DNA from 3 places in the Sphingomonas sp. GW821-FHT04B01 genome. Region 3 is predicted to be linked to each of the others. Evidence: predicted binding sites of a transcription regulator. Region 3 holds the regulator's gene; each other region holds the start of a gene.

Region 1 (9,942 bases), on a different contig from region 3:
CGCTCGCACCCGAGATCGACGCGACGCTCGCCCGCCTGTCGCGCGCCGCGCGCCTCGTCATCGCCGCCGATTTGCCCAGCGGCACCGATGGCGACACCGCCCGAGCCCCCGATTGGGCCACGGACCACCCCGTCACGCTGACGCTCGCGCTCGGCGCGCTCAAACCCGCGCACGTCCTCCACCCCGCCGCGGCCGCCTGCGGCACCGTCCGCCTGATCGACCTCGCTATCGACCGCTTCGATACGGTCGCCGTCACCCGCCGGCCGATGCTGCCGCAACCCGGCCCTTCCTCGCACAAATATATCCGCGGCATGGTCGCGATCGTCACGGGGGCGATGGAAGGCGCCGCTCGCCTCGCCGCCGTCGCCGCACTGCGCAGCGGTGCGGGCTATGTCGCGCTTTACGGCGGCAGCGGGCAGGGCGGTCCCGACGCGATCGTCCACCGCCCCTACGACCCCGAAGCGCTCGCCGACGACCGCATCGGCGCGATCCTGATCGGTCCCGGCCTCGGCCGTGACGACGAGGCACGCGCGCGGCTCGCCGCGCTGATCGCCGCCGACACGCACCGGCTCGTCATCGACGGCGACGCGCTCCACCTGCTCGACCCGGACGCGTTGTGCGACCGCCGCAATCCGGTCGTCCTCACCCCCCACGCCGGCGAGTTCCGCGCGCTGTTCGGCACCCCCGACGGCGCGCTGATTGATCAGGCGCGCCGCGCCGCGACCCGCGCCGCCGCCGTCGTCGTCCTCAAAGGCCCGACGACGATCGTCGCCGACGCCACCTGCGCGCGCGTCCACCCCGCCGGCAATCCGTGGCTCTCCACCGCCGGCACCGGCGACGTCCTCGCCGGCACGATCGCCGCACAGCTCGCGCATCCCCAAGCCGATCTGCTGGCCGCCGCCGATGCCGGCGTCTGGCTGCACGCCCGCGCCGCGCGGATCGCAGGGAAAAGCTTCATCGCCGACGACTTGGCAAATGCGCTCACCCCGGCCAGAGCCGGCGCATGACTTCCACCGACACCATTTTACGCGTCGCGGCGCGCGGCGACGGCGTCACCGCCGATGGCCGCCACGCCGCCTTCGCCGCGCCCGGCGACCTGCTCGGCGCCGACGGCACGCTGACCCACGGCCCGCACCATCAGGCACCGCCCTGCCGCCACTTCCCCGAATGCGGCGGCTGCCAGCTCCAGCATCTCGACGACGAGGCTTATGCCGCCTTCGTCACCGACCGCGTCGCCAGCGCGCTCGACGGGCAGGAACTGACCGCCACGCTGCGCCCGCCGCTCGTCTCGCCGCCCAACACCCGCCGCCGCGCGACGCTGCATGCGGAGGGGAAGGGCGGTCGCGTCACGCTCGGCTTCACCGCCGAGAAGAGCCATGCGATCGTCGACATGCGCGAATGCCATATCCTCGCGCCCGCCTTGTTCGCGGTCGTCGCCCCGTTGCGCACCCTGCTCCAGAAGCTCGGCTTCAAGCGGCGCGGCGACGTCCACCTGACCCTGTCCGACCAGGGGCCGGACGTTATGGTCACCAACCTCACCGCCGACGGCCTCGCCGCCGCCGAGGCGATCACCAGCTTCTGCGAACGCCACGCCATCGCGCGCTTCACGCTTGACAGCGGCATCGGCGCCGAGACCCGCTGGGAGCCGCAACCGGTGACGATCACGCTCGGCGGCCATCCGGTGCCGCTGCCCCCCGCCGCATTCCTGCAGGCGACGCAGGAGGGCGAGGACGCGCTCGTCGCCGCGATGCGCGAGGCGACCAGCGGCGCGACGACGATCGCCGACCTGTTCGCCGGCCTCGGCACCTTCACCCTTGCGCTGCCCGCACGCGTCTACGCCGCGGAGGGCGCGCGCGACGCGCTCTTCTCGCTCAAGGCGGCGGCGGGCAGGGGCCAGCTTCCCGTCTTCACCGAACACCGCGATCTCTACCGCCGCCCGCTGACGGTGGCCGAGCTCGACCGGTTCGACGCGATCGTGATCGATCCGCCGCGCGCCGGCGCCCGCGAGCAGGTCGAGGCGCTCGCCGCCTGTCAGGCCAAGGTGATCGGCTACGTCTCGTGCAACCCGTCCAGCTTCGCCCGCGACGCGAAGCTGCTGATCGACGGCGGCTGGCGGATCGACTGGGTCCAGCCCGTCGGCCAGTTCCGCTGGTCCACCCACGTCGAACTGGCGGCGCGCTTCGTGCGGTGATGTCGCGCGAAGACGCGAAGACGCGAAGAGGTCCCGCCAGGCGGCGACCGAAGCGACCGGAAGACAATGCGCCGCATGGGGAACGCGCCCCAGCTATCCCGATCGCAACACCTTCGCGTCTTCGCGTCTTCGCGCGAAACCATCATCGGCCTGAAAAGAAAGATGGTTCACGCAGAGACGCGGAGGCGCGGAGATGTTGCGCCCGCGGGCAGATCACCGATCGTCGCCAGCTTCCCGCTCGCGGCGGCCGGAAACGCCAACGTCTCCCGATCGCGCCACCTGCGCCAAGGGCGGGATCTCCGCGCCTCCGCGTGAACTCAATATACGGCGGAGACGAAGAACAGCCCGTCCGGCGGCGCGTTCAAACCCAGCCGCGCCCGATCCCGCGCCTCCAGCGCCACCCGCACATCGTCCACCGACCAGCGCCCCATACCGACCAGCGCCAGACACCCGACCATCGAGCGCACCTGATGGTGAAGGAACGACCGCGCCGCCGCCCGCACCGAGATTCGTTCACCCGCACGCGTCACCGACAGCAGATCGAGCGTCCGCACCGGGCTGTCCGCCTGACAATGCGCCGAGCGGAACGTGGTGAAGTCGTGCCGCCCGACCAGCACCGCCGCCGCTGCCGCCATCGCGTCGGCATCGAGCATCTGCGGCACCTGCCACGCTAGCCCCGCCTCCCAGGTCAGCGGCGCCCGGCGGTTGACGATGCGATACTCATACGCCCGCCCCAGACAGGAAAACCGGGCATGCCAGTCGTCCGCCACCACGACGCAATCGAGTACCGCCACCGGCGCCGGCCGCACCCGCGCATTCAGCGCCTCCATCAACCGGAACGGCGCGATATCCTTGCCGATATCGACATGCGCGCGCATCCCCAGCCCATGCACCCCGGCATCGGTCCGCCCCGCCGCATGCACCGCGGTCCGCTCGCCGGTCACCGCGAACACCGCCTCCTCCAGCGCTTGCTGCACGCTCGGCCCGTGCTTCTGCCGCTGCCAGCCCATGAACGGCCGGCCGTCATATTCCACCGTCAGCGCGAACCGCGTCAAAGCTGCGTGCCCGATCGCACCGGAAAGCCGCGCAGCAACTCGGCGGTGCTGGTCACGCCGCGCCCGGCGCGCTGCACCAGCGTCGGCCGGATCGCGCCGTCGCCGCAGGCGATCGTCAGCGCATCGTCCACCGTCGTCCCCTCGCCGCCGGGGAAGCTGAACGGCAGCACGTCGGCCGCGAGCACCTTGACCCGCTCGCCCGCGATCTCGAACCACGCCCCCGGCGCCGGGTGCATGGCGCGCACCAGCCGCTCGACCTCGACCGCGCTACGCGTGAAGTCGATCCGCGCCTCCGCCTTGTCGATCTTGCTGGCATAAGTGACGCCCGCCTCGGGCTGCGCCACCGGCGGATGCGCGTCGGGATCGCCGAGCACTTCGACCATCAACCGCGCGCCCAACGCCGCAAGCTCTGCGGTCAGCTCGCCCGCGGTCTTGCGATCGACCGCCACGCGCCCTTCCATCCGCACCGGCCCGGTATCGAGCCCCGCCTCCATCTGCATGATCCCAACCCCGGTCTCGGCATCGCCAGCGAGGATCGCGCGCTGCACCGGCGCCGCCCCGCGCCAGCGCGGCAGCAGCGAGCCATGCACGTTGAGACACCCCAACCGCGGCGCCGCCAGCACCGGCTTCGGCAGGATCAGCCCGTACGCCGCCACCACCGCGACATCCGCGTCCAGCGCCGCGAACGCCGCCTGCTCCTCCGCGCCCTTCAGGCTGACCGGATGCCGCACCGCGATCCCGAGCGCCTCGGCGCGCTGCTGCACCGGCGAGGCGACCGTCTCGCGCCCGCGCCGCCCGCCGGGGCGCGGCGGCTGGCTATAGGCCGCGACGACGTCATGCCCGGCCGAAACCAGCGCCTCCAGCGTCGGTACGGCGAAGTCGGGGGTTCCCATAAAGATGATCCGCATGGCCTGCCTTCAACGCGCTGGCGGGCGACGGCGCAACCCCCTATCTGTTCCGTCATGGCCTCTCCCGAAATCGAAGCCCTGACCCAGGCGCTCGCGCGCCTCCCCGGCCTTGGCCCGCGCTCGGCGCGCCGCGCGGTGCTGCATCTGCTCAAGAAGCGCGAGGCGGCGCTCGGTCCGCTGCGTGCCGCGCTCGAAGCGGTCGACGAACGGCTCGAAACCTGCGCCACCTGCGGCAACGTCGACACCGCCAACCCCTGCGCGATCTGCGCCGACCCGCGCCGCGACCAGCGCTCGCTCTGCGTGGTCGAGGAAGTGGCGGATCTGTGGGCACTCGAACGCTCGCGGCTGTTTCCCGGCCGCTTCCACGTCCTCGGCGGCCGGCTGTCGGCGCTCGAAGGCATCCGCCCGGAAGATCTCGCGATCGACGCGCTGGTCACCCGGATCGAGGCCGGCGGCATCGACGAGGTCGTCCTCGCGATGAACGCGACGCTGGAGGGCCAGACGACGGCGCATTATCTCGCTGACCGCATCGAACGCTTCCCGGTGCGCGTGACCCAGCTCGCGCACGGCCTGCCGGTCGGCGGCGAGCTGGACTATCTCGACGAAGGCACGCTCGCGCAGGCGCTGCGCGCGCGACGTCCGGTCTAATTCCTCCCCGTGCCGGGGAGGACTATGCTCGAACTTGACGCCAAACCCCTCGCCACCTAGCTCACGCCACATGGCAGTCCTTCCCATCGTCGAAGTCCCCGATCCGCGCCTGCGCCTGATCTCCAAGCCCGTCGAGCAGGTCACCGACGAGACGCGCGCCTTCGTCCGGGACATGATCGACACGATGTACGACGCCAACGGCATCGGCCTCGCCGCAATTCAGGTCGGCGTCGACAGCCGCATCCTCGTCATCGACCTGCAGGATGAGAAGGACGAGGAAGACAAGCCGATCAAGGCGCCCCACGCCTATATCAACCCCGAAATCCTCTCGGTCAGCGAAGAGACGAGCAGCTATAACGAAGGCTGCCTGTCGATCCCCGAACAATATGCCGACGTTGCGCGCCCGGCGAGCTGCCGCGTCCGCTGGCTCGACGAGCAAGGCGAGCGCCATGAGGAAGAGCTGACCGGGCTGCTCTCGACCTGCATGCAGCATGAGATCGACCATCTCAACGGCGTGCTCTTCATCGACCATATCAGCCGCCTGAAGCGCGATATGGTGATGAAGAAGCTGGCGAAGATGCGCCGCTAAGGCGTTTGCCCAGCCCCCCTGAAGGAAGGGGCGGGGCTTGCTAGCCTCTCGCATCCCGTCTGCCGTATTTAGGGACTGTCCTCCCCCCGACGTTCGATCTATGTTCCTCGCCACGACAAGACTGCCGGCTCGGTTTGCCGGCCGCCAAAGGGAATGAACGTGGACCTGACGATCGTCATCATCGCCATCCTTGCGCTGGCCGCGGGCCTGCTCGTCGGCGCGCTGCTCGCCAACCGCAAGGCCGGCAGCCTCGCGGCCGATCTCGCCGTGGCGCAGAGCAAGGCCGCCGACGCCGAGCTGGTCGCCCGCGCCCGCGACGCCGTCGAGCGTGAGCGCAACGAGGCGATGCGCGACCTCGCCGCGCTGCGCGCCCAGTCGGAGGATCGCGCAGCTACCCTCGACGCGCTGCGCGACGAACTCGCGACGATCCGCGCCGATCGCGACGCCGCCCGCACCGCGCTCGCCAGCACCGGCGCGCAGATCGAGGCGTTCGAAGCGCGCCTGTTCGACATGCGCGACGCCAAGGAGCAGATGGCGGCGCAGTTCAACGACCTCGCCAACAAGGCGCTGACCGACGCGCAAAAGGCGTTCCTCGATCGCGCCGAAGCGCGCTTCCGCCAGTCGGAGGAACTCGCCGGCACCAATCTCAAATCCTTGCTCCAGCCGGTCAACGACCGTCTCGCCCGTTACGAGGAGGGCGTCGCCAAGGTCGAGGCCGAGCGGCGCGACGCCTTCGGCGATCTCAAGGGCCAGATCGAACAGATGCGGCTCGGTCAGGAACGCGTCTCGGGCGAGGCGGCCAAATTGGTCAACGCGTTGCGCAACGCCCCCAAGGCGCGCGGTCGCTGGGGCGAGCAACAGCTTCGCAACGTGCTCGAAACCTGCGGCCTCGCCGAACATACCGATTTCGCGATGGAGGTCAGCGTCGCCGACGGGGAAGGGGGCCGCCTGCGCCCCGATGCGATCGTCCGAGTCCCCGGCGGCAAGTCGCTGATTATCGACGCCAAGGTGTCGCTCAACGCCTATCAGGACGCCTTCGGCGCGGTCGACGAGGGCGAGCGAAACATCGGCCTCACCGCGCATGCCGCGTCGATGCGCGCGCATATCAACGGCCTGTCCGCCAAGGCCTATTGGTCGCAGTTCGACGACACGCCGGAATATGTCGTGATGTTCGTCCCCGGCGAACATTTTCTGTCCGCCGCGCTGGAGCATGATGCCGGCCTGTGGGATTATGCGTTCGACAAAAGGGTGTTGCTGGCGACGCCGACCAACCTCATCGCAATCGCGCGCACGGTGGCGGCGGTTTGGCGGCAGGAGAAACTGGCCACCGAAGCCCGAGCCATCGGCGCGCTCGGCAAGGAACTCTACGACCGGCTGGCCAAGGCCGGCGAGGATCTCCGCAAGGTGGGCGGGGGCCTCACCACCGCAGTCAACAATTACAACAATTTCGTCTCGAGCTTCGAAAGCCGCGCCTTAGTGTCGGCGCGCAAGTTCCGCGATCTCAATATCGAGCCCGGTGCGCGTGAGATCGGCGTCGCGGAACCCGTCGAGGCCCTGGCGCGCTACGGCGAGGAAGCGCTGCGCCTGCCGGATGCGGCGGAATAGAGGAGCGGGCGATGAAGGGCATGCATCACGGCGACGTCATCATGGATCACGACGGCAGGCTGTCCGGCATGGTGGCGGGCGACGTGATCGTTCGCTCTGGCTGCGATGTCCGGATCAGCGGCATGGTCGCGGGAGACGTCTATATCGAGGCCGGCGCCCGGGCGCGGATCAGCGGCATGGTGTCCGGCCGGATCGTCAACCGCGGCGGCGCGATCCGGGTCAGCGGCATGATCGGAGGCTAGGCCGATCGGCAAGGCTTTGATGCGGCGGCCGAACCCGGCGCTGCTGTTCCACTGGTGACAGCCGTGATATCCGAATGGCTGTTTTCTGATCGGTGCAGATGTCGAAATGATAGGGCTCGATCGTTTTGATTAAGGCGTCCAACTCGTCCATGTTGGCTGCCCGGCAAGACGCGAGGATGAGCCTTAGCCGTGCTGAGCCAGCACCTCATAGGCCATCACCGCCGTTGCAACCGCGGCGTTGAGGCTGTCCGCCTTGCCCAGCATCGGGATCTTGACCAGCAGGTCGCACGCCGCGGCATAGTCCGCCGGCATCCCCTGCGCCTCGTTGCCGGTCAGCAGGAAGGTCGGCGCCGCGTAGCGCGCCGCGCGATAATCGTGTTCGGTATCGAGGCTCAGCCCGACGAGCTGCCCCGGCCCCTCGCGCAGCCAGCCGAGGAATGACGCCCACTCGCTCCGCACGACGGGAATGGTGAACAGCGCCCCCATACTGGCGCGCACCGCCTCGACCGAAAAGGGATCGACGCATTCGCCGATCAGGATCAGCCCGCCCGCGCCGACCGCATCGGCGGTGCGCAGGATCGTGCCGAGATTGCCGGGATCGCGCAGCCGCTCGGCGACCAGCCAGATCTTCGCCGTGGTCCGATCGAGATCGGCGAGCGTCCGGTCGAACTCGTCGAACACGCCGACCACCGCCTGCGGATTGTCCTTGCCCGACAGTTTGGACAGGATGTCGGGCGTTGTCTGGATCGACTCGCCGCCCGCCATCTCGACGTCGATCGACAGGGCATGGACCAAAGGATGGTCGGCATTGCCCGCCGCATAGAACAGGATGCGCGGCAGCCGCCCGGTCTCGCGCGCCTCGGTGAGGATACGCAGCCCCTCGGCCATGAACTGGCGCGCGCCGCGGCGATGGCGCTTGTCGCGCAGCTCGCGGGCGTATTTGACAAGCGGGTTGGAAAAGGCGGTGATTTCACGGGGCATGGCGCGTCGGCCTTCGCGCTAGCCGAAGGCTGGCGCAAGGCGAAAACGACGCGCCCGGCCGGCGCGGCATCGGCCGCGTCCGACGACGCGGCTTTGCCGCGGCGCCACCGCCGTCAATCTTCGCCGAATTTGGCTTCGACCAGCTCGCACAGCGCGCCGACCGCCGCCTCGGCGCCGTCGCCGCTCGCGCTGATCGTGATCGAATCGCCCTTGGCCGCGCCGAGCATCATCAGCCCCATGATCGAGGTGCCGGTCACCGCGCCGTCGTCCTTGCTGACCCTGACCTCGACCGGCTGGGTCGAGGCGAGCGTGACGAACTTGGCGCTCGCCCGCGCGTGGAGCCCCCGCTTGTTGGTGATGAGGACGGTGCGTGCGATCTCGTCGCTCACGCCGCCGCCTCGCCGAGCACTTCGGAGGCGACCGAGATATATTTGCGCCCCGCCTCGCGCGCCGCGGCCACCGCCTCGACGACCTTCATCGACTTGCGCGCCGAACCGAGCCGGATCAGCATCGGTAGGTTCATTCCCGCGATCACCTCGACCCGGCCGCGCTCCATCAGCGAGATGGCCAAGTTGGACGGCGTGCCGCCGAACAGGTCGGTCAGCACGATCACGCCGCGCCCCGAATCGACCGCGCCGATCGCCGTGGCGATATCGGCACGCCGCTCCTCCATATCGTCGTCGGGACCGATGGAGATCGTCGCGATGCGATCCTGCGGGCCGACGACATGGATCATCGCGGTCACGAATTCCTCCGCAAGCCGCCCATGCGTCACCAGAACGAGGCCAATCATCTCAGATACGTTACTCATTTGCTGGCGGGCGGCCCCTCGAGCGAGTCCTGCGGTGCGGCCCCGAGGTCGCGATGCGTAATGGTGGGCGAAAAACCCGCTTTGCGCAACCGGTCAGCGAGAAGCTCGGTGACATGGACCGATCTATGTCTCCCTCCGGTACAGCCGATCGCGACGCTGACATAGGATTTGCCCTCGGCACGATAGCGCGGCAGCAGCAGTTCGAGCAGGCCGCCGATCTGCGCCATTGCCGCCGGATAGGCGGGGTCCGCTGCGACATAGGCGGCGACATCGGCGTCGAGTCCGGTGCCGGGGCGCAATACCGGGTCCCAATGCGGATTGCGCAGGAAACGCATGTCGAAGACGAGATCGGCGTTGCGCGGCAGCCCGCGCGCGAAGCCGAACGACTGGATCAACAGCACCGGCGCGTCGCGTCCGTGGCCGGCGAAGGTCGTGCGCACCTGCTGCGCCAGCGCATTGGCGGTGAGGTCGGTGGTGTCGATCAACCGGTTGGCCCAGTCGCGCAACGGACGCAGCAATTCGCGCTCGCGGGCGATGCCGTCGCCCGCCGGCCGGTCGGGCGCGAGCGGGTGCCGCCGCCGCGTCTCCGAATAGCGCCGCTCCAGCTCGGCGCCCGAACAGTCGAGGAACAGCATGCCGATATCGAGGCCATGGTCGTCACGCAGCGTACGGATACGCTCGACGATGCGCGTCGGGTCGAAGTCGCGGGTGCGCGCGCCGATACCGATCGCCAGCGGCTGGCTGTCGTCGGCCGCCCCCGCGGCGAGCGGCGCGTCGAGCAACCGGTCGAGCAGCACCAGCGGCAGATTGTCGACCACCTCCCAGCCCAGATCCTCCAGCGTCTTGAGCACCGTCGACTTGCCGGCGCCGGACAGGCCGGTGACGAGCAATATGTCCTTGGTCATAGCAGGA
Region 2 (9,942 bases), on a different contig from region 3:
GCTCGCGCGGCCAGCTCTGCCAGTCCGGCGGCGGCGCGGCGGCGGTGGCGACCGGCGAGGTCTCGGTCATCCCCCACAAATGCTTGACCTCGACGCCCATGTCGATCAGCCGCGCGATCATCGCGCGCGGCGCCGCCGAGCCGCCGATCGTCGCCATCCTGAGCGCGCGCGGCGCCTCGCCGGTCGCATCGATATGCGCGAACATCGCCAGCCATACCGTCGGCACCCCCGACGAGATCGTGACGCCCTCGCGGTTCATCAGATCGCACAGCACCTTGGCGTCGTTGACCGCGGAGAAGACGAGCTTCGCGCCGGCGAGCGGCGCGGCGAACGGCGTACCCCAGGCGGCGGCGTGGAACAGCGGCACGACCGGCAGCAACACCGCCGCCGATGACAGGCCGAGCACCGCGGGCGACGCGACGAGCAGCGCGTGGAGCAGGATCGAGCGATGGTCATACAGCACGCCCTTGGGATGGCCGGTGGTGCCGCTGGTGTAGCAGAGCATGCAGCCCTCCCGCTCCGATCCGGTGACCCAGTCATAGTCGCCGTCCTCGGGCGCGATCAGCGCGGCGAAGCCGTCGGGGCCGTCGTCGTCCATCACCACATAATGGTCGATGCTGGTCCATCGCGTCCGCAGCCGGTCGACGATCGGCTGGAAGGCGCGATCGTAGAGCAACACGCGATCCTCGGCATGGTTGGCGATGTAGACGAGCTGGTCGTCGAACAGGCGCGGGTTGATCGTATGGATCACCGCGCCCATGCCGATCGTCGCATACCATGCGGCGAGATGATGGCCGTGGTTCATCGCCAGCGTCGCGACGCGCTCGCCGCGCTGCACCCCGAGCCGTTCGAGTGCCTGCGCCAGCCGTTTGGCGTCATGCGACAGGGTACGCCAGTCGCTGCGCGTCTCGCTGCCGTCGGCCCAGCGGGTGACGATCTCGCGGGTCGGGTGCTCGCGCGCGGCGTGATCGATCAGCGTCGATACCCTGAGCTCGAAATCCTGCATCCCGCCGAGCATCGATTCGTCCTTTCCCATGGTGCGCGGGGGTCATCCCACATCGGACCGAACCATACCGCAGGAAGGAGGCGAGGCAAGCTCACGAGGCGTGACGAAGGATTGCCACACCGTCACCCCGGACTTGTTCCGGGGGCCACTCTGCGGCCAGGAGAAAGGCTTGATCCGAGACCATTCCCCTGCGGGCGGGTGGACCCCGGAACGAGTCCGGGGTGACGAATCTCATGAGGAAGCCGATCGAACCTCATCACAATTGCTATATGCGATGGCCCTTGGAGAGGGAGGCTGAACGCGACCCCCCGCTTCAGTTCCCCGTCACCGTCCGCGATTGCGGGCTCACGCTGCCGTTCACCGCGATCGCGGTGTTGCTCGGCCGTCCGGCGATGCGCACCGCCGCGGCGCCGGGCAGGCCGGGGAAGCGCGGCCACAGGCCCTGTGCCAGCGCGGAGCGGCTGACCGATGCCTTGCGGCCGCCCTGCGCCTCGTACATCCAGTAATTGCGCAGCACCGTCGTCACATAGCCGCGCGTCTCCCAATAAGGGATGCTCTCAATATAGAGCAGCGGGTCGCCGTTATCGTGGACGATCGCGTTCCAGTCTCCGACCGGACGCGGCCCGGCGTTATAGGCGGCGATCACCTTGGGCAGCAGCCCGCCGGTCACGCCGGCCATGTCGCGCAGCCGTTCGAGATGGCGCTGGCCGATATCCATGTTGGTGGCGGGCTTGGTAAGCGCCGCCTTGTCGAGCGGCAGGCCGCGCTCGCGCGAATAATCGGTCGCGGCGGCGGGCATGATCTGCATCAGGCCATAGGCGCCGGCCGGGCTCACCACCTTGTTGCGGAAGCCGCTCTCCTCAAGCGTGTGGGCGTAGACGAGCGCCTTGTCGACACGCCAGCCGCTCGACGGCGTCCAGTTCGGCGTCGGATAGCGCGCCTCGGCGGTGGCGACGACGCCCTGCGGGCAATTGTGCGCCAGCCATACGGTGGTCGCGGGCAGGCTCAACGCCTCGGCGACGCGGACGAGGCTGCCGAATTCGGACGGGTCGCCGATCCGTGCCTGCTGGCGCACGACGGTGTCGGCAAGGTCGGTCTCGCCGATCTCGGCGAGCGCGGCGGCGACGCGGATATTGGGCCGCTTGTCGAGCCGCGCCCAGTCCGCCGCGACGATTTGCGTCGACGGCTTGCCCTTGTCCTTGATCAGCAGTGCCTGACGCGACAATTGGCCGTAGAAGCTCTCAGAGAATTGCGCGGCGGATTGCAGTCGCGCTTGCACCTTGTCGGGCCGGCCGCAGACCATGTCGGCGCGCGACGTCCAATAGAGCGCGGCGGCGCGCAGATCGACGTCGGTCGCGCGTGCGGCGACGCCCTCGAAGCCGCTTTCCGCCGCGGCGCAATCGTTCTGGCGCCATGCCGCGAGCGCACCGGTCCAGCGGCCCTGCACCGCCCAGTCGCCATAGCCGGCGGCGGCCTTCGCCGCCATCGCCCGGGTGTTGGCGTCGTCGCCGGTGAGAAAATACATCCAGGCGACTTTCGCCTGCCATTCGGTCTGCGCCTCGATGGTCAGGCCCGGCGTCGTCTCGAGCAGCGCCTGCGCCTCGGGCCCCATGTCGGCCTTGACGAACGGCTGCATCTTGAGCGCCAGATCGGCGGCGATCTCGTCGCTCTTCGTCGCCTTGGCGCGGACGCGGCGGGGGGCGCCGTCCTGCCAGATCAATCGCTGCGCCTGCGGCAGCGGCGGCAGTTCGGCCGCGCCGCGTGACTTGGCGAGGCGGGCAAGCGATTCGGCCTCGGGCAGTTCGGGCGCCTCGTTGAGCAAAGCGACGAGCGGCTCCAGCTCGACGCGCGGCGAGCCCTTGGCGGTGAACAGCTCGGCACGCGCGATCGCATGGAGCGGGCCGGGCTTCATCGCGTCGAGCCCGAGCTGCGCGTCCTGCCATTTGCCGTCGCGGATCGCCTGGAACACCGCGCGATAGCCCTCGCGCTGCGTCGCATCGAGCTGATCGGGGATGCGATCGGCGAGGGCGGTCGCCGCGGGCAGTCTGGCGTCGCCGGCGGGTTCGGTCGGCCCGGCGGCATGCGCGGCGGCGGGCAGCGCGATCAGCGCCAGGGTCAGCGCGAGCGTGCGGGTCATGCGGGCAGGTTTCCCATCAGCAATTGCAGATCCTTCCAGGCCTCCGCCTTCGCCACGGGCTTCTCGATGAGGAAGCGCGGGTGAAAGCTGGCGACGACCCCGGTCTCTCCGCTCTTATGGTTAAATGAATGCAAAGACCCGCGCGTCCCCGGCATTTCCGCCCCCAGAATGGCACGGCTGGCCGCATTGCCGAGCAGCAGCAGCCGTTTTGGCGCGACCAGCCCGATATGGTGCTTCGAAATGTCGGACAGCCGCGTCTCGGTATCGCGCGGCATCCGCCCGGCCACCGGCCGTCTGGCGCAGACCGCGGCGAGGTGGATCGTGTCGCGCGACAGGCCGATCGCGGCGAGCATCCGGTCGAACAGGGCGCCGGCGGCGCCGCTCAGCAAGGTGCCCGCCTCGCCGTCGTCCTTGTCGGGGCAATCGACGAGGACCATGATCGCGGCGTCGGGCGGGCCGCTGGCGGCGATCGACACGCCGCGCCACTCGACCTCGGGCACCGCATCGCCCAGCCGCCACGCGATGAAGTCGGCGAGCGCGTCGGGCATCGTCGCGGCGGCGGGGGCGGCCGGCACCGCGGCCGCGGAGACCGCTGCGGCGAAGGCGACGGGCGCCGGCATCGGCTGGCTCAGCCAGTCGCGCGGCGCATCCTCGACGAGCGTGTCGACGCCCGCCTCCTGCCACCAGTCGAGCGCGCTGCCGACGCTGCTCATCCAGTCGATATGCTGATCGGCCCCCACATTATTCCTTTTTGTTGCGACGATCCTTCTCCAGGTTGACGTTTGCGTCAACTTGTCCGATCGCGGGCCGGAGACGAGCCGTTGTCGTCGTGCGCCTGAACGCTTTTGCCGCCGCCGACAACATACAAGCGTGATGCACCGCGGACGGTGCCCGGGAGTGGAATGATGTCGACACGCGAATCGATGCCCTATGACGTGGTGATCGTCGGCGCCGGCCCGGCGGGCCTGTCGGCGGCGATCCGCTTCAAACAGGTCGCGGCCGAGCAGGGCGCGGACCTGTCGGTCTGCGTGCTGGAGAAGGGCTCGGAGGTCGGCGCGCACATCCTGTCGGGTGCGGTGATCGATCCGCGCAGCCTCGACGAACTGCTGCCGAACTGGCGCGAGGACGGCTGCCCGCTCGCCGAGGTGCCGGTGACCGAAAATCACCATTGGGTGCTGACCGCGACCGGCAAGCGCACTTTGCCCGAATTCCTCACCCCGCCGTTCATGCACAACAAGGGGACCTATACCGGCAGCCTCGGCAATCTGTGCCGCTGGCTGGCGGGCAAGGCCGAGGAGCTGGGCGTCGAGATCTTCCCCGGCTTCGCCGCCGCGGAGATTTTGTTCGACGAACAGGGCAGGGTGAAGGGCGTCGCCACCGGCGACATGGGCGTCGCACGCGACGGCACGCACAAGCCCGATTACACGCCGGGGCTCGAGCTCCACGCCAAATACACCTTCTTCGCCGAGGGCGTGCGCGGCCACCTCACCAAGGAAGTGATCCGCACCTTCGATCTGGCCAAGGATGCGCAGCCGCAGGTCTATGGCCTCGGCATCAAGGAATTGTGGGACATCGATCCCGCGCTGCACAGTCCCGGCCGCGTCATCCATACGCAGGGCTGGCCGCTCGGCGACGACGCCAACGGCGGCAGCTGGCTGTATCATCAGGCGAACGGACAGGTCAGCCTCGGCTTCGTCACCTGGCTCAATTACACCAATCCCTATCTGTCGCCCTTCCAGGAGATGCAGAAGTGGAAGACCCATCCCGAGATCGCCGCGATCCTCAAGGGCGGCAAGCGCGTGTCCTATGGTGCGCGCGCGATCAATGACGGCGGGTTGCAGTCGATCCCGAAGCTGGTCTTCCCCGGCGGCGCGCTGATCGGCTGTTCGGCGGGCTTCCTCAACGTGCCGCGGCTCAAGGGCACGCATGGCGCGATGAAGTCGGGGATGATGGCCGCCGAGGCTGCGGTCGCGGCGATCCTGTCGCAGCGCGAGCACGACGAACTGGCCGCCTATCCCGCGGCGTTCGAGACGTCTTGGCTGCACAAGGAGCTGTCGGTCGTCCGCAACGTCGTGCCGCTGGTCAAGAAGTTCGGCGACTTCCTCGGCTCGGGCCTCGCCGGCGTGACGATGTGGCTGGAGCATTTCGGGCTCAAGATGCCGTTCACGATGAAGCATCATCCCGATCACGAAAGCCTGTGGCGCAAGGATCTGGTCAAGCCGCCGGTCTATCCCAAGCCCGACGGCGTGCTGACCTTCGACCGCCTCTCCTCGGTGTTCCTGTCGAACACCAATCACGAGGAGGACCAGCCGGTCCATCTGACGCTGAGGGACCCGAACGTGCCGGTCGAATACGACCTGCCGCTCTACGACGAACCCGCGCAACGCTATTGCCCGGCCGGCGTTTACGAGATCGTGGGCCAGGAGACCGGCGATCCCAAGTTCGTGATCAACGCGCAGAACTGCGTCCACTGCAAGACGTGCGACATCAAGGACCCGACCCAGAACATCAACTGGGTGGTGCCGGAGGGTGGTGGAGGCCCGAATTATCCCAATATGTAAACGCCTGTTCCTCGCGTCGCTGCTGAGCTTCGGCGCGGTCCCGCCGGCAGCGGCCGACACCGGTCATCTCGCCGACTATCTCAAGGCCGGCGCCGCCGATGCCGACGGCCGGGTCGATCTCGCCGCCGCCGGCTATGCCCGCGCGCTCGCCGCCGCGCCGGCGAGCACGGCCGTCGCGTTGCGCGCCTATCGCGAGGCGCTGGCCGCCGGCGACGTCGCGCTCGCCACCCGCGCCGTCGCGGTGCTGCGCGGCCGGCCCGAAGCGCCCGCCGACCTGCCGCTGCTGCCGCTCGCCGTCGCCGCGGCGAAACAGGACGTCGCCGGCGCGAGCGCGGCGACCGATGCGCTCGCCGCGACGCCGCTGGCGGTGCTGGTGCCGTCGCTGCGCGCGTGGATCGCGTTCGCGGAAGGGACCGATCCCGCGCCGCAGATCGCCCGCGCGGGGAAGGACCCGGTCAGCCAGCGGCTCACCGCCGAGACCGCGGCGCTGCTCCAGATCGCCCGCGGCGATACCGCACGGGGGCTGGCCACCATCCAGGCGCTGCGCGAGACGGGGTCGCCGGTCGACCTGCGCCTGTCCGCCGGGCAGTTGCTGTTCGGTCGCGGCGAGACCGATCGGGCGCGCGCGCTGCTCGCCGGCGGCGATCCGGGGTTCGCGGCGGTGCGCGCGGGCGATGCCGCGCAGCCGACGCTCGGGTTCGGCGTGTCGCGGTTGCTCGGGCGGATCGCCGGCGACCTCGCCGATCAGGACGCCACCGATCTGTCGATCGCGCTCGCGCGCACCGCGGTGATCGCTTATCCCGCCAACGACCGCGCCCGGCTGCTGCTCGCCGCCGCGCTCGCCAAGGACAAGGCGATCCCGCGCGCGCTGGCGACGCTCGACGGCATCGCGCCCGCCAGTCCCTATGCGGCGACCGCCGGTGCGACGCGGATCAGCATCCTGACCACCGCCGGCCGCCCCGCCGACGCGCTGGCGCTCGCCCGCAGCGGTGCCGAGCGGGCAGGGGCGGGCGAGAGCGACTGGCAGACCTATGCCGACCAGCTCAGCGCGATGAACCGTCATCGCGAGGCGGCGGACTGGTATCGCCGCGTCGTCGACGCCGATCCGACCGCGTGGAGCGCCTGGCTGCAATATGGCGGCGCGCTCGAACAGGCGGGCGACTGGCCGGCAGGGCGCGTCGCCTTGCAGAAAGCGGTGGCGATCGCGCCGCGCGAGCCGCTCGCGCTCAACTATCTCGGCTATGCGCAGGCGGAGCGGCGGGTCGACGTGCCGCAGTCGATCGCGATGCTCGAACGCGCGCATGCGTTGAAGCCCGACGATGCCTCGATCGCCGATTCGCTCGGCTGGGCCTATTTCATCGGCGGCGACGTCACCCGCGCGCAGCCGCTGATCGAAAGCGCCGCCGCGGGCGATCCGGTCAATGCGGAGATCGGCGAGCATCTCGGCGACCTCTATTGGACCCGCGGCCGCCGTTACGAGGCGCGCTACGCCTGGCGCGCCGCGGCGCTGACCGCCTCGGCCGATGATGCGACGCGGCTCGCCACCAAGGCGGTGCAGGGGCTGCCGCGCAAATGATCGTCGAGCCGGCGCCTGCCAAGATCAACCTCGCGCTCCACGTCCGTCGTCGTCGCCCCGACGGCTATCACGAGCTGGAGACGCTGTTCGTCTTCGCCGCCGATGGCGACAGCGTGACGGTGGTGCCCGACGCGACCGACCGGTTCGCGATCACCGGACCGTTCGCCGCCGCGCTCGCCGGCGCTGCGGAGTCGGACAATCTGGTGATCCGCGCCGCGCACGCCTTCCGCGCGGCCTTCGGTATCGCGCAGCCGCATGCGATCACGCTCGACAAGCATCTGCCGATCGCCTCGGGGATCGGCGGTGGCTCGGCCGACGCGGCGGCGATGCTGCGGGCGCTCGCCGGGCTGCACGGCATCGCGCCCGACGACCCGCGGCTGTTCGTCATCGCCGAGGCGCTCGGTGCCGACGTCCCCGCCTGCCTGCTCGGCCGCGCGACGCTCGGCACGGGGAAGGGCGAGGCGTTGCTGCCGGTCGAGGGGCTGGCGGGCATGCCGTTGCTGCTGGTCAATCCCGGCGTCGCGGTGAGCACCGCGGCGGTGTTCGCGAGATGGGATGGCGTGGACCGCGGCGGCATCGCCGCCGACGGCGATCTGCTCGCGCGTGCGCTGGTCGGGCGCAACGACCTGCAGGCGCCGGCGGTGGCGATCGCGCCGGCGATCGCCGCGGTGTTGGCGCTGCTCGATGCGGCGGCGGGTGTGCGTCTGGCGCGGATGTCGGGGAGCGGCGCGACCTGTTTCGCGCTGTTCGAGTCGGTCGCGGCGCGCGACGCCGCGGCGGCGCGCGCAGCCGCCGAGGGGTGGTGGACGCTGGCGACGACGCTGACCTGAACCCGGTCTTCGCGGACGCCTTTCCGACGCGGGATGGCGAACCACCCACAATCCTGCCGCGGCTTAGCGTTCCCCTCTTGTTCCAAGAGAACAAACGCCGTACATAGCGAAACAGACGCGTTGCCCCGGTGACGCGCTTGCTCTAGCGAGGAACCTCCCGATGGCCGCCAATCTGAAAGTGATCGACACCGGCATGGCAACCGCATCCACCGACCGGCAGAAGGCGCTCGACGCCGCGCTGGCCCAGATCGACCGCGCCTTCGGCAAGGGCTCGGCAATGAAGCTCGGCGCGAAACAGTCGATGGAGGTCGAGACGATCTCCACCGGTTCGCTCGGCCTCGATATCGCGCTCGGCGTCGGCGGTCTGCCGCGCGGCCGCGTGATCGAGGTCTATGGCCCCGAATCGTCGGGCAAGACGACGCTCGCGCTGCACGTCATCGCCGAGGCGCAGAAGGGCGGCGGCACCGCCGCCTTTGTCGACGCCGAACATGCACTCGATCCCGTCTATGCCAAGAAGCTCGGCGTCAACATCGACGAGCTGATCGTCTCGCAGCCCGACACGGGCGAACAGGCGCTCGAGATCGTCGACACGCTCGTCCGCTCGAACGCGATCGACGTGCTGGTGGTCGATTCGGTCGCCGCGCTCGTGCCCCGTGCGGAAATCGAGGGCGAGATGGGCGACAGCCACGTCGGACTGCAGGCCCGGCTGATGTCGCAGTCGCTGCGCAAGCTGACCGGTTCGATCAGCCGCTCGCGCTGCATGGTGATCTTCATCAACCAGCTGCGCATGAAGATCGGCGTGATGTACGGCAACCCGGAGACGACGACGGGCGGCAACGCGCTGAAATTCTACGCCTCGGTCCGTCTCGACATCCGCCGCACCGGCGCGATCAAGGACAAGGAAGAGGTCACCGGCAACGCTACGCGCGTCAAGGTCGTCAAGAACAAGGTCGCGCCGCCGTTCAAGCAGGTCGAATTCGACATCATGTACGGCGAGGGCATCTCCAAGATCGGCGAGATCCTCGATCTCGGCGTGAAGGCCGGGCTGGTCGAGAAATCGGGTGCGTGGTTCAGCTACGATAGCGTCCGCATCGGCCAGGGCCGCGAGAATTCGAAGACCTATCTGCGCGAGCATCCCGAAATGGCCGACCGCCTCGAAAAGGCGATCCGTCAGCGCACCGAGAAGGTCGCCGAGGAGATGATGGCCGGCCCGGAAGCCGACGACGACATCTGATGTCGGCGCATCGATAAGCACGGAAAAAGAGGCTCGCCGGCAACGGCGGGCCTCTTTTGTTTGGAATTGCGCCAACCTACTCCGGAGACTGCCGATGACCACCCATATTGACTGGACCGGCCGCGTCGGCACCGTCTGGGCGGAGGAATGGCGCCGGACCGAGCGCGCCTTCGCCGATCTCGCTCCACGGCTCGACGCCGCGATCCTCGCCGCCGCGCCGGCCGGCGCGATCACCGCGCTCGACATCGGCTGCGGCGCCGGTGCCACCGCCGCCGCGCTCGCCTCGGCCCGGCCAGACGCGCGCGTCACCGGGGCCGATCTATCGTCCGACCTCGTCGCCGTCGCCGACGCGCACCATGCGCGCGCCAATCTCAACTTCCGCACCGCCGACGCGTTGGTCGCCGCGGCCGAGCTCGCGCCGCTCGACCTGATCGTTTCGCGCCACGGCGTCATGTTCTTCGCCGATCCCGCGGCTGCCTTCACCCGTCTTGCTGCCGCGACGCGGCCCGGTGGCCGCTTGGTGTTCAGCTGCTTCGCCGCCGTCGCCGACAATCCCTGGGCGACGCTGATCACCCCCGCGCCGCAACGCTCGGCCAGC
Region 3 (9,942 bases):
CCTCGCTGATGCTCGAAAAGCGCTCGGGGCAGGTCGCCTTCGTCCCGGCCAAGGCGGTCGACACCGGCCCGGCGCCGACCGACGCCGAGCAGCAGGCCTTCTATCGCCGCAACATCCAGCGCTACACCGTGCCCGAGCGGCGCGTCGTCCGCTATGCGGTGGTGACGCCGGAGCAGGTCAAGGCGCGCGCGGTGCCGACCGACGCCGAGATCGCCGCCGCCTACAACCAGCAGCGCAGCCGCTTCGCCGCCGCCGAGAAGCGCGACATCAGCCAAGTGGTCGTCGCCGATCAGGCGGGGGCCAATGCGCTCGCCGCCAAGGTGAAGGCCGGCACCCCGATCGCCGATGCCGCACGCGCCGCCGGGCTGGAGCCCGCGGTGCAGACCGGTCTCACCAAGCCGGCCTATGCCGCCACGAGCAGCGCGGGTATCGCCGATGCCGCCTTCGCCGCGCCCAGCGGCGGGGTGATCGGCCCGGTGCGTGGTCCGCTCGGCTGGGTCGTCGCCCGCGTCGAGAAGATCGAACAGGTGCCGGGCAAGACGCTCGAACAGGCGAAGCCGGAACTCGTCGCCGAATTGTCGACGCGCAAGCTGCAACAGGCCCTCGCCGACGTGCACGATTCGCTCGACACCGCGCTCGGCAAGAACGCCACCTTCGACGAGGCCGTCGCCGACCAGAAGCTCAGCGCGCAGACCACGCCGCCGTTGCTCGCCAACGGCACCAACCCCGACGCCCCGGCGGCACGGCCCGACCCGGCGGTGGCGCCGATCGTCGCCGCCGCCTTCCAGATGGCGGAGGGTGATCCGGCGCAGCTGGTGCCGGTCGGCCAGGACGGCGGCTTTGCGGTCGTCGCGATCGGTCGCGTCGTCCGCGCCGCGCCGCGGCCGCTCGATCAGGTGAAGACGCAGGTGATCGCCGACGTCACCGCCGATCGCGCACGCACCGCCGCGCGCAAGCTGGCGACGGATATCCTCGCCAAGGTCAACAAGGGCACGCCTTTGGCGCAGGCGATGGCCGCCTCGGGCCGCGCGCTGCCGCCGGTGCAGACCGCCGGCGCCAGCCGTGCGCAGCTCGCCGCGGCGCAGGGCAACGTCCAGCCGCCGCTCGCGCTGCTCTTCTCGATGGCGAAGGGCAATGCCAAGCTGCTGGAGGCGCCGAACAACGCCGGCTGGCTGATCGTCAAGCTCGATACGATCGTTCCCGGCAATGCCGCCGGCACGCCCGCCGCCGTCGCTGGCGCACGCGGCAGCATCGCCCGCGTCGTTGGCCGCGAATATGCCGAGCAATTCGCGCGCGCGGTCCGCAATGCGGTCGGCGTCAAGACCGATGCCGCGGCGCTGGCACGCGTCCGCGCCGATCTCGCCGGCAACACCGGCGGCAATTGAGATGACGGCGACGACCGCCGCCGTCGAGACGCTCGCCGCCGGTCGCCCGGCGTTCGTCTGGCGGCGGCAGGTCGCCGACACCGAAACGCCGGTCGCCGCCGCGCTCAAGCTGATCGAGCCAGGGCGCGGCGACTATCTGCTCGAATCGGTCGAAGGCGGCGCGACGCGCGGGCGGCACAGCCTGATCGGCCTCGCCCCCGACCTCGTCTTCCGCGCGCACGGCGATACCGCCGAGATCAACCGACATTGGGCCACCGACCGCGACGCTTTCGTACCGACCGGCGTCCCGACGCTAGAGGCGCTGCGCAAGCTGGTCGCCGAATGCCGGGGCGACGTGCCCGCCGAACTGCCCAAGGCGCTCGCCTGCCTCGTCGGCTATTTCGGTTATGAGACGATCCGGCTGGTCGAACGGCTCGAAGCGCCCGCCGCCGATCCGCTCGGCCTGCCCGACATGCTGTTCGTCCGTCCGACGGTGATCTGCGTGTTCGACCGGCTCGCCGACGCGCTTTATCTCGTCGCGCCGGTGTGGCCCGATGCGGCACGCGACCCGGCGAAGCTCGTCGCCGATGCGGAGGAACGGCTCGACGGCGTCGCCGCCCGCCTCGCCAATACGCCGCTGCCCGCACCGGTACAGGCGGTTCCGGACGATCTCGCTTATACCCCGGCGATCCCGCCTGCCGATTACGCCCGCATGGTGAAGCGCGCGCAGGCCTATATCGCTGCCGGCGACATCTTCCAGGTGGTGCTGGCGCAGCGCTTCTCGGCGCCGTTCGCGCTGCCGCCGTTCGAGCTGTACCGCAGCCTCCGCCGGATCAACCCGTCGCCTTTCCTCTACCATCTCGACCTGCCCGGCTTCGCGCTGATCGGGTCGAGCCCGGAGATCCTCGTCCGCGTCCGCGACGGCGAGGTCACCATCCGCCCGATCGCCGGCACCCGTCCCCGCGGCAAGACCGCCGCCGAGGATGAGATCAACCGCGACAGCCTGCTCGCCGATCCCAAGGAACGCGCCGAGCATCTCATGCTGCTCGATCTCGGTCGCAACGACGTCGGCCGGTCCTCCGCGCCCGGCTCGGTGCGGGTGACGGCGAGTTATGGCATCGAGCTGTACAGCCATGTCATGCACATCGTCTCGAACGTCGTCGGGGTCCTGTCGCCCACCGCCGATGCGATCGATGCACTGCTCGCCGGATTTCCGGCCGGCACGGTCAGCGGCGCCCCCAAGGTGCGTGCCTGCCAGATCATCGCCGAGCTCGAACCCGAACGCCGCGGTGCCTATGCCGGTGGTGTCGGCTATTTCTCGCCCGACGGCTCGATGGACAGTTGCATCGTGCTGCGCACCGCGGTGGTGAAGGACGGCACGATCCACGCGCAGGCCGGCGCCGGCATCGTCGCCGACAGCGATCCCGCGTCGGAACAGCGCGAATGCGAGGCCAAGGCCGGCGCCATCCTCGCCGCCGCGCGCGATGCGGTCAGCCGCGCTGCCGAAGGCGGCTTCGGCCAGTAACCGCCGCCGCGTTTAGTCGCGGCGGCAGAAGATTAGCGATCAGGGGACCGAAGCATCGGCATCCTGCTTGGCACGACGCTCCGCCGCCCATTGGCGGTTGGTCGCCAGCGCACAGCCGCTCTGACCGCCGGTGCCGACCGGCGAACAGGTGTCGGGAAGGCCGCCGGCAGCCCGGCCGACCTGGTCCATCGTCGCGGCGCGATTGCCCCATGCCTGGTTCTTGGCCGGGATCGGACCGCTGTCGCGGAACTGCTTGGGGATGCGATAGGGCTGTTCGAGCGTCGAGCAGATGACGATCTCGGTATCGCTGCTTTGCGGGCATTTCTGGCCGACGCCGAGCGTGACCGCACGCACGCGCTGCGGCGGCGTGCCCGACCCTGCCGTATCCGCCACCGGCGCGCTCTGCGCACCGGCGACTGCGGGCAACGCGATCAAAGCGGCAATCATCAACGGGCGGAACATGGCATGCGTCTCCTTTGCGACTTCAACGTGCAGGCGACGCAGTTTCTCCCGGCGCGCGACACGGAGCGGTTATAAGCGCCCGCAGAATGCTACAGGATTGCCGGGACGCAACAGGCGTTGCACCGGCGCGGGCATCGTTTATGGCGGCGCGATGATCTTGGTCGTCGACAATTACGACAGCTTCACCTGGAACCTCGTCCATTATCTCATGGAGCTGGGCAGCGAGGTGGAGGTGGTGCGCAACGATGCCATTTCGGCGGGCCAGGCGCTGTCGTCGGGGGCCGAGGCGTTCCTGATCTCGCCCGGCCCGTGCACGCCGACCGAAGCGGGGGTCAGCCTCGATCTCGTCGCCGCCGCTGCCGATGCCGGCCGTCCGTTGCTCGGCGTCTGCCTCGGCCATCAGGCGATCGGCCAGCATTTCGGCGGCCGTGTCGAGCGCGGCGGGCTGATGCACGGCAAGACCTCGCCCGTCGCCCACGACGGTACCGGCCTGTTCGAGGGCCTGCCCTCGCCGTTCACCGCGACGCGCTACCACAGCCTGATCGTCAACGACGTGCCCGCGCCGCTGGTGGTGAATGCGCGCGCCGACGACGGCAACGTCATGGGCTTCCGCCACGCGACGCTGCCGATCCACGGCGTCCAGTTCCATCCCGAAAGCATCGCCACCGAACACGGCCATGCGATGCTCGCCAATTTTCTGCGGATTGCCGGCATCGCGGTCAAGGCGCCCGCGTGACGATCCTGACGCTGCTGCCCGATCCGTCGACGCCGCTGTCGCGCGAGAGCGCGGCGCAGGCCTTTGCCGACATCCTCGACGCGCGCGTGTCGGAAGAGGCGATCGCCGCCTTCCTCATCGCTTTGTCCGACCGCGGCGAGACCAGCATCGAGATCGCCGAGGCCGCGCGCGCCCTCCGCGCCCGCCTCATCCCGATCGCCGCCCCCGCCGGCGCGATCGACGTCTGCGGCACCGGCGGCGACGGTCATCACACGCTCAACGTCTCGACCGCGGTGGCGCTGGTCGTCGCGGCCTGCGGCGTGCCCGTCGCCAAGCACGGCAACCGCGCCGCCTCGTCCAAGGCGGGCGCCGCCGACACGCTCGAGGCGATCGGCCTCGACATGGAGGTCGCCGGCGCCACCGCCGAGGGCAGTCTCGCCGATCTCGGCATCGCCTTCCTGTTCGCCGCCAACCATCATCCCGCAATGGCGCGGATCACCCCGATCCGCCGCCGCATCGGCAAGCGCACCATCTTCAACCTGATGGGGCCGCTCGCCAATCCGGCGCATGTCACGCATCAGCTGATCGGCATCGCCCGCCCCGATTATGCCGGCCTCTATGCCGAGGCGCTCGACCAGCTCGGCACCGCCCGCGCCGCGGTGATCTCGGGCGAGGAGGGGCTCGACGAACTCTCCACCGCCGGCCCGAGCATCGCGGTCAACGTCGGCAGCGCGACATTGCCGGCCACGATCACGCCCGAGGATGCCGGCCTGCCGCGCCATCCGCTCGCCGCGATCCGCGGCGGCGACCCCGCCTATAACGCCGCCGCGCTGCGTCGCCTGCTTGCCGGCGAGGCGGGCGCCTATCGCGACGCGGTGCTGCTCAACGCCGCCGCCGCGCTGGTCGTCGCCGGCCACAGTCCCCATCTCACCGCCGGCGCGCACGCCGCCGCGGCCGCGCTCGACGACGGCCGCGCGGGCGCGCTGCTCGACCGCTGGATCGCCTACCGATGACCATCCTCTCCCGCATCATCGAAACCAAACGCGCCGAGGTCGCCGCACGCAAGGCGACCACGAGCCTCGCCGATCTCGACGCACGCATCGCCGCGGTGACCAAACCGCGCGGCTTCCGCGCCGCGCTCGACGCCAGGCCGGGCCACGCGCTGATCGCCGAGATCAAGAAGGCGAGCCCGTCGAAGGGCCTGATCCGCGCCGATTTCGATCCCCCCGCCCACGCCCGCGCCTATCAGGCGGGCGGCGCCGCCTGCCTGTCGGTGCTCACCGACGAGCAATGGTTCCAGGGCTCCGACGACTATCTCGTCGCCGCGCGCGCCGCCTGCGACCTGCCGGTGATCCGCAAGGATTTCATGGTCGATCCGTGGCAGGCGACCGAAAGCCGGTCGATCGGCGCCGACGCGATCCTCATCATCGTCGCCGCGCTCGACGACAACCAGATGGCGGAGATCGAGGCATCGGCGCGCGACTGCGGCATGGACGTACTGGTCGAGGTCCACGACGCGCACGAACTCGACCGCGCGCTCAAGCTCAAGTCGCGACTGATCGGCGTCAACAACCGCGACCTGCGCGATTTCACCGTCGATTTCGCCCGCACCTACGAACTGGTCGACAAGGCGCCCAAGGGCTGCACCTTCGTCGCCGAGAGCGGGCTCGAGACGCGCGCCGATCTCGACGCGATGGCCGCACACGGCGTGCACTGCTTCCTGATCGGCGAGGCGCTGATGCGCGCCGACGATGTCGAGGCCGCGACCCGCGCGATGATCGGATGAGCGGCCTCACCCATCTCGACGCCGACGGCGCCGCGCATATGGTCGATGTCGGCGACAAGGCGGTGACCAGCCGCCGCGCCGTCGCCACCGGCCATATCGCGGTCGCCGCGGATGCGCTCGCCGCGATCCGCGACGGTGCGGCGAAGAAGGGCGACGTGCTCGCCGTCGCCCGCGTCGCCGGCATCATGGCGGCGAAGAAGACCGCCGAGCTCATCCCGCTCTGCCATCCCCTCCCCCTCACCCGCGTCACGCTCGATCTGGTGCTCGACGACACCGGCATCACCGCCACCGCGCTCGCCGCGACCGACGGCAAGACCGGCGTCGAGATGGAGGCGCTCACCGCCGTCTCGGTCGCGCTGCTGACCATCTACGACATGGCGAAGGCGATGGACCGCGGCATGACGATCACCGGCATCCGCCTGCTCGAAAAGGCCGGCGGCAAGTCCGGCGACTGGCGCGCCTGACGCCATGGCCTTGCTGCCGATCGCCGAGGCGCAAGCCCGCCTGTTCGCCTCGGCGGCCCCGGTCGCCGTCGAAGAGGTACCGCTCGCTCAGGCGCACGGACGCTGGGCCGCCGCCGACGTCGTCGCCCGCCGGACACAGCCGGCGACCGATCTGTCGGCGATGGACGGCTATGCCATCCGCTTCGCCGACCTCCCCGGTCCCTGGACGCTGATCGGCGAAAGCGCCGCCGGCCGCCCCTTCGCCGGCGCGGTCCGCCCGGGCGAAACGGTTCGGATCTTCACCGGCGCGGCGATGCCCGCGGGCGCCGACACGGTGATGATCCAGGAGGAAGTCGCCGCCGACGGCACGGCGATCCTGCTGATCGGCGAAGGTCCGCCGACGCACGGCCGCAACACCCGCCGCCGCGGCCTCGATTTCACCACCGGTGACCGGCTGATCGCGCAGGGCGAGCGGCTGACCGCCGCGCGGATCGCGGTCGCGGCGACCGGCGGGGTGGCGACGATCGCCGTCCACCGCCGCGTGCGGGTCGCGATCTGCGCGACCGGCGACGAATTGGTCGAGCCCGGCCGCGGCGCCTCGGCCGACGTGCTCCCCGAATCGAACCGCGCGATGCTGGCGGCGCTGCTCGCCGACCTGCCGATCGAGTTGATCGACCTCGGCATCCTCCCCGACGATCTCGGCACGTTGCGGGACGCCTTCGCCGGTGTCGATGCCGATTTGCTCGTCACCACCGGCGGCGCTTCGGTCGGCGACCACGATCTCGTCCGCCCGGCGCTCGAGGCCGCCGGCGGCAGCATCGACTTTTGGCGGATCGCGCTGCGCCCCGGCAAGCCGATGATGGCGGGCCGGCTCGGCGACACGATCCTGCTCGGCCTGCCCGGTAATCCGGTGTCCGCGTTTGTCACCGCCTTGCTGTTCGTCAAACCGCTGGTCGCGCGCCTCGCCGGCGCCGTCGACCCGCTACCGCGCACGACGATGACCATCCTCGGCGAGGATCTGCCCGCGAACGGCCCGCGCACCGACTATCTGCGCGCCGAGCTGCGCGACGGTCGCGCCTTTGCCTCGACCATCCAGGACAGTTCGATGCTCCTCACGCTCGCCCGCTCGCACTGCCTGATTGTGCGGCCGGTGGACGCGCCTGCCGCCAGTGCGGGCGACTCGGCAGAAATCCTCGTCATCGCTTGACGGGCGCTATCCTGTTCCCTAGAAGTTCCGCGTCTGTTCCGACGGGGAAGGTCCGCTCATGCTCACGCGCAAGCAACACGAGCTCGTTTGCTTCATCAACGACCGGCTGGAAGAAACCGGCATCTCGCCCTCGTTCGAGGAGATGAAGGAAGCGCTCGACCTGAAATCCAAATCGGGCGTCCACCGCCTGATCAGCGCGCTCGAGGAACGGCATTTCATCCGCCGCCTGCCCAACCGCGCCCGCGCGCTCGAAGTGCTGCGCATGCCGGAACGGTCGGAACGCAAGCCCGCGCCGGCCGCTCCGGCCGCGCCCCCTGCCAAGACCGGCAACGTCCGCCCCACGGCGACGCCGGCCAACGACGTCATCGAGATCCCGCTGCACGGCCGCATCGCCGCCGGCGTGCCGATCGAGGCGTTCGAGGGAAGCTCGATGCTCGCGGTGCCGGCCGCGCTGCTCGGTTCGGGCGAACATTATGCGCTGGAAGTATCGGGCGATTCGATGGTCGAGGCGGGTATTCTCGACGGCGACTATGCGCTGATCCGCCGGACCGAAGTCGCCCGCGACGGCGAGATCGTCGTCGCGCTGATCGACGACAGCGAGGCGACGCTCAAATATTTCCGTCGCGAGGGCGCGATGGTCCGGCTCGATCCGGCCAACCGCGCCTATGAACCGCAACGCTACGTGCCCTCGCACGTCCGCGTGCAGGGCAAATTGTCGGGCATCCTGCGCCGCTACGATTGAGCCGCCGGCGGGATCGCATATGGGCCTCCATGTACGCCCAACGCTTTCCACCCTCTCTCGGTCACCCCGGACTTGTTCGAGACCTCTGGGAACGTCATCCCGGTGCTCCTGCGAAAGCAGGAGCCCAGGAGTCCGGAACGCCATACGCCGTTGTTCTGCTTGGCTCTGGACTCCTGCGTCCGCAGGAGCACTGGCGGACTTTCACGAGGCACCCCATCGACGCTTTCTATGGTGCTCGCCCGTCACCGCCGGCATGACCCGCACGGCAGCGAACCACGGATGTGCATCCCCGTCGCGCCGCACCGTCCGCACCTCGCCACCCGCGAAGGTCACCGCGACCCCGCCGATCCGCCGCAGCATCGGCGCGTCCAGCCGGAGCCAGCGCGGCCGGCACGCCCGCGGCAGATGGCGTTCGCTCACCACCACATCCGCACGCGCACAGGCCGTCGCGAGATCGTCGCGGTTCACCGGATACAGGCTCCGCGTCGCCAGCACCCGCCAGCGCCGCCCGCCCGCATCCACATCGGCCGCGCACGCATCGCGCGTGCAGCGCGCCGCCGCCTGCTCCCCCAATAGCATCCCCGCGTCGGCGCCGCCGTTTTCGGCGAGCATGTCCCGCGTATAGTCCCCGGCCCGATCACGCAGCAGCGCCAGACCGCCGCCGACACGCACCGCCATATGCCGCCCGTCGCCCGTCACCAGCAGGTCGGGCGCGGGCGTCAGCCACGTCCAGCCCGCACCGATGACGAGCGGTACCACGCCGAGCCGCCGCCACCGCGTCCGCCACAAAGCCAACCACAATCCCCCCGCCACCAGGAGCGCAAACGCCGCCGCCGGCATCGAAGGCAGCGCAAGCGACGATCCCGGCGCCGCGGCGACCGCATGCGCGAGGACCAGCAACAGGCGCAGGGCAATATCGGTCGCCCACCAGACCGGCCCGCCGCAGCCCAAGGCGTCGAGCAGCAGGGCGAGCGCCTCGAGCGGCATCACCACGAAGGTGGTGAGCGGGATCGCGACGATGTTCGCCGCCGCGCCGTAGAGCCCCGCTTTGTGGAAATGATAGACCGCGATCGGCATCAGCGCCGCCTCGACGACCAGCCCGGTGAGCAGCAGCGACGCCAGCGACCGCAGTACGCGAGCCATTCGCCCCTCCTCACGCGGCGCGAACCACGATTCGATACGCGGCTGCTCGTGCAGCGCGACGATCGCCGCGATCGCCGCGAAGGACAGTTGGAAGCTCGCGCCGGTCACCGCCTCCGGCCAGACGAGCAGCACCGTCATCGCGCCCGCGGCGACCAGCCGCAACGTCACCGCCTCGCGCCCGAGCACCAGTGCCCCCAGCACCAGCAGCGATGCGACGCAGGATCGGATCGTCGGCACCTGACTGCCGGTGAGCCAGGTATAGCCGATCGCCGCCAGCGCTCCTGCCGCCGCCGCGACCAGCGGCAACCGGACGCGGATCGCCAGCCACGGCCACAAGGCGAGCAGCCGCATGACCAGCAGCATCGTCGCGCCGACGGCTGCGGTGATGTGCAACCCGCTGACCGACAAGAGATGCGCGAGGCCGGCACGGCGCATCGCTTCCGAATCGTCCGGGGTGATCGCACCCTCGTCACCGGTGGCGAGCGCGGCCGCGATCCCGCCGCGGCTGCCGTCCAGCCGGGCGGTGATATGATCGGTCAGCCGCGTCCGCAGGCC

The links. The regulator LexA, encoded in region 3, represses DNA repair genes until DNA is damaged. The targets are predictions, from matches to a motif close to GTTCCNCNCTTGTTCT.
Region 1: AC07UH_RS07715 (DNA recombination protein RmuC) is a predicted target of LexA. The motif match lies at 5,483-5,498, and genes of this name have one in related genera.
Region 2: recA (recombinase RecA) is a predicted target of LexA. The motif match lies at 8,179-8,194, and genes of this name have one in related genera.

The regions. Positions count from the first base shown of each region.
Region 1 covers NZ_JBWKTR010000002.1:314,200-324,141, forward strand. The annotation lists gene AC07UH_RS07685 (NAD(P)H-hydrate dehydratase) at 1-1,007, shown strand, start outside; gene AC07UH_RS07690 (class I SAM-dependent RNA methyltransferase) at 1,004-2,191, shown strand; gene truA (tRNA pseudouridine(38-40) synthase TruA) at 2,509-3,246, opposite strand; gene fmt (methionyl-tRNA formyltransferase) at 3,243-4,154, opposite strand; gene recR (recombination mediator RecR) at 4,209-4,802, shown strand; gene def (peptide deformylase) at 4,873-5,391, shown strand; gene AC07UH_RS07715 (DNA recombination protein RmuC) at 5,545-6,996, shown strand; gene AC07UH_RS07720 (hypothetical protein) at 7,008-7,238, shown strand; gene AC07UH_RS07725 (TrmH family RNA methyltransferase) at 7,422-8,219, opposite strand; gene AC07UH_RS07730 (HPr family phosphocarrier protein) at 8,333-8,608, opposite strand; gene AC07UH_RS07735 (PTS sugar transporter subunit IIA) at 8,605-9,012, opposite strand; gene rapZ (RNase adapter RapZ) at 9,027-9,935, opposite strand.
Region 2 covers NZ_JBWKTR010000007.1:121,818-131,759, reverse strand. The annotation lists gene AC07UH_RS16010 (long-chain fatty acid--CoA ligase) at 1-1,018, opposite strand, end outside; gene AC07UH_RS16005 (lytic transglycosylase domain-containing protein) at 1,320-3,143, opposite strand; gene AC07UH_RS16000 (uracil-DNA glycosylase) at 3,140-3,883, opposite strand; gene AC07UH_RS15995 (electron transfer flavoprotein-ubiquinone oxidoreductase) at 4,049-5,704, shown strand; gene AC07UH_RS15990 (tetratricopeptide repeat protein) at 5,676-7,280, shown strand; gene AC07UH_RS15985 (4-(cytidine 5'-diphospho)-2-C-methyl-D-erythritol kinase) at 7,277-8,110, shown strand; gene recA (recombinase RecA) at 8,271-9,344, shown strand; gene AC07UH_RS15975 (class I SAM-dependent methyltransferase) at 9,439-9,942, shown strand, end outside.
Region 3 covers NZ_JBWKTR010000003.1:178,801-188,742, forward strand. The annotation lists gene AC07UH_RS09695 (peptidylprolyl isomerase) at 1-1,385, shown strand, start outside; gene trpE (anthranilate synthase component I) at 1,387-2,889, shown strand; gene AC07UH_RS09705 (hypothetical protein) at 2,929-3,351, opposite strand; gene AC07UH_RS09710 (anthranilate synthase component II) at 3,503-4,087, shown strand; gene trpD (anthranilate phosphoribosyltransferase) at 4,084-5,079, shown strand; gene trpC (indole-3-glycerol phosphate synthase TrpC) at 5,076-5,852, shown strand; gene moaC (cyclic pyranopterin monophosphate synthase MoaC) at 5,849-6,316, shown strand; gene AC07UH_RS09730 (molybdopterin molybdotransferase MoeA) at 6,321-7,502, shown strand; gene lexA (transcriptional repressor LexA) at 7,561-8,244, shown strand; gene AC07UH_RS09740 (ComEC/Rec2 family competence protein) at 8,446-9,942, opposite strand, start outside.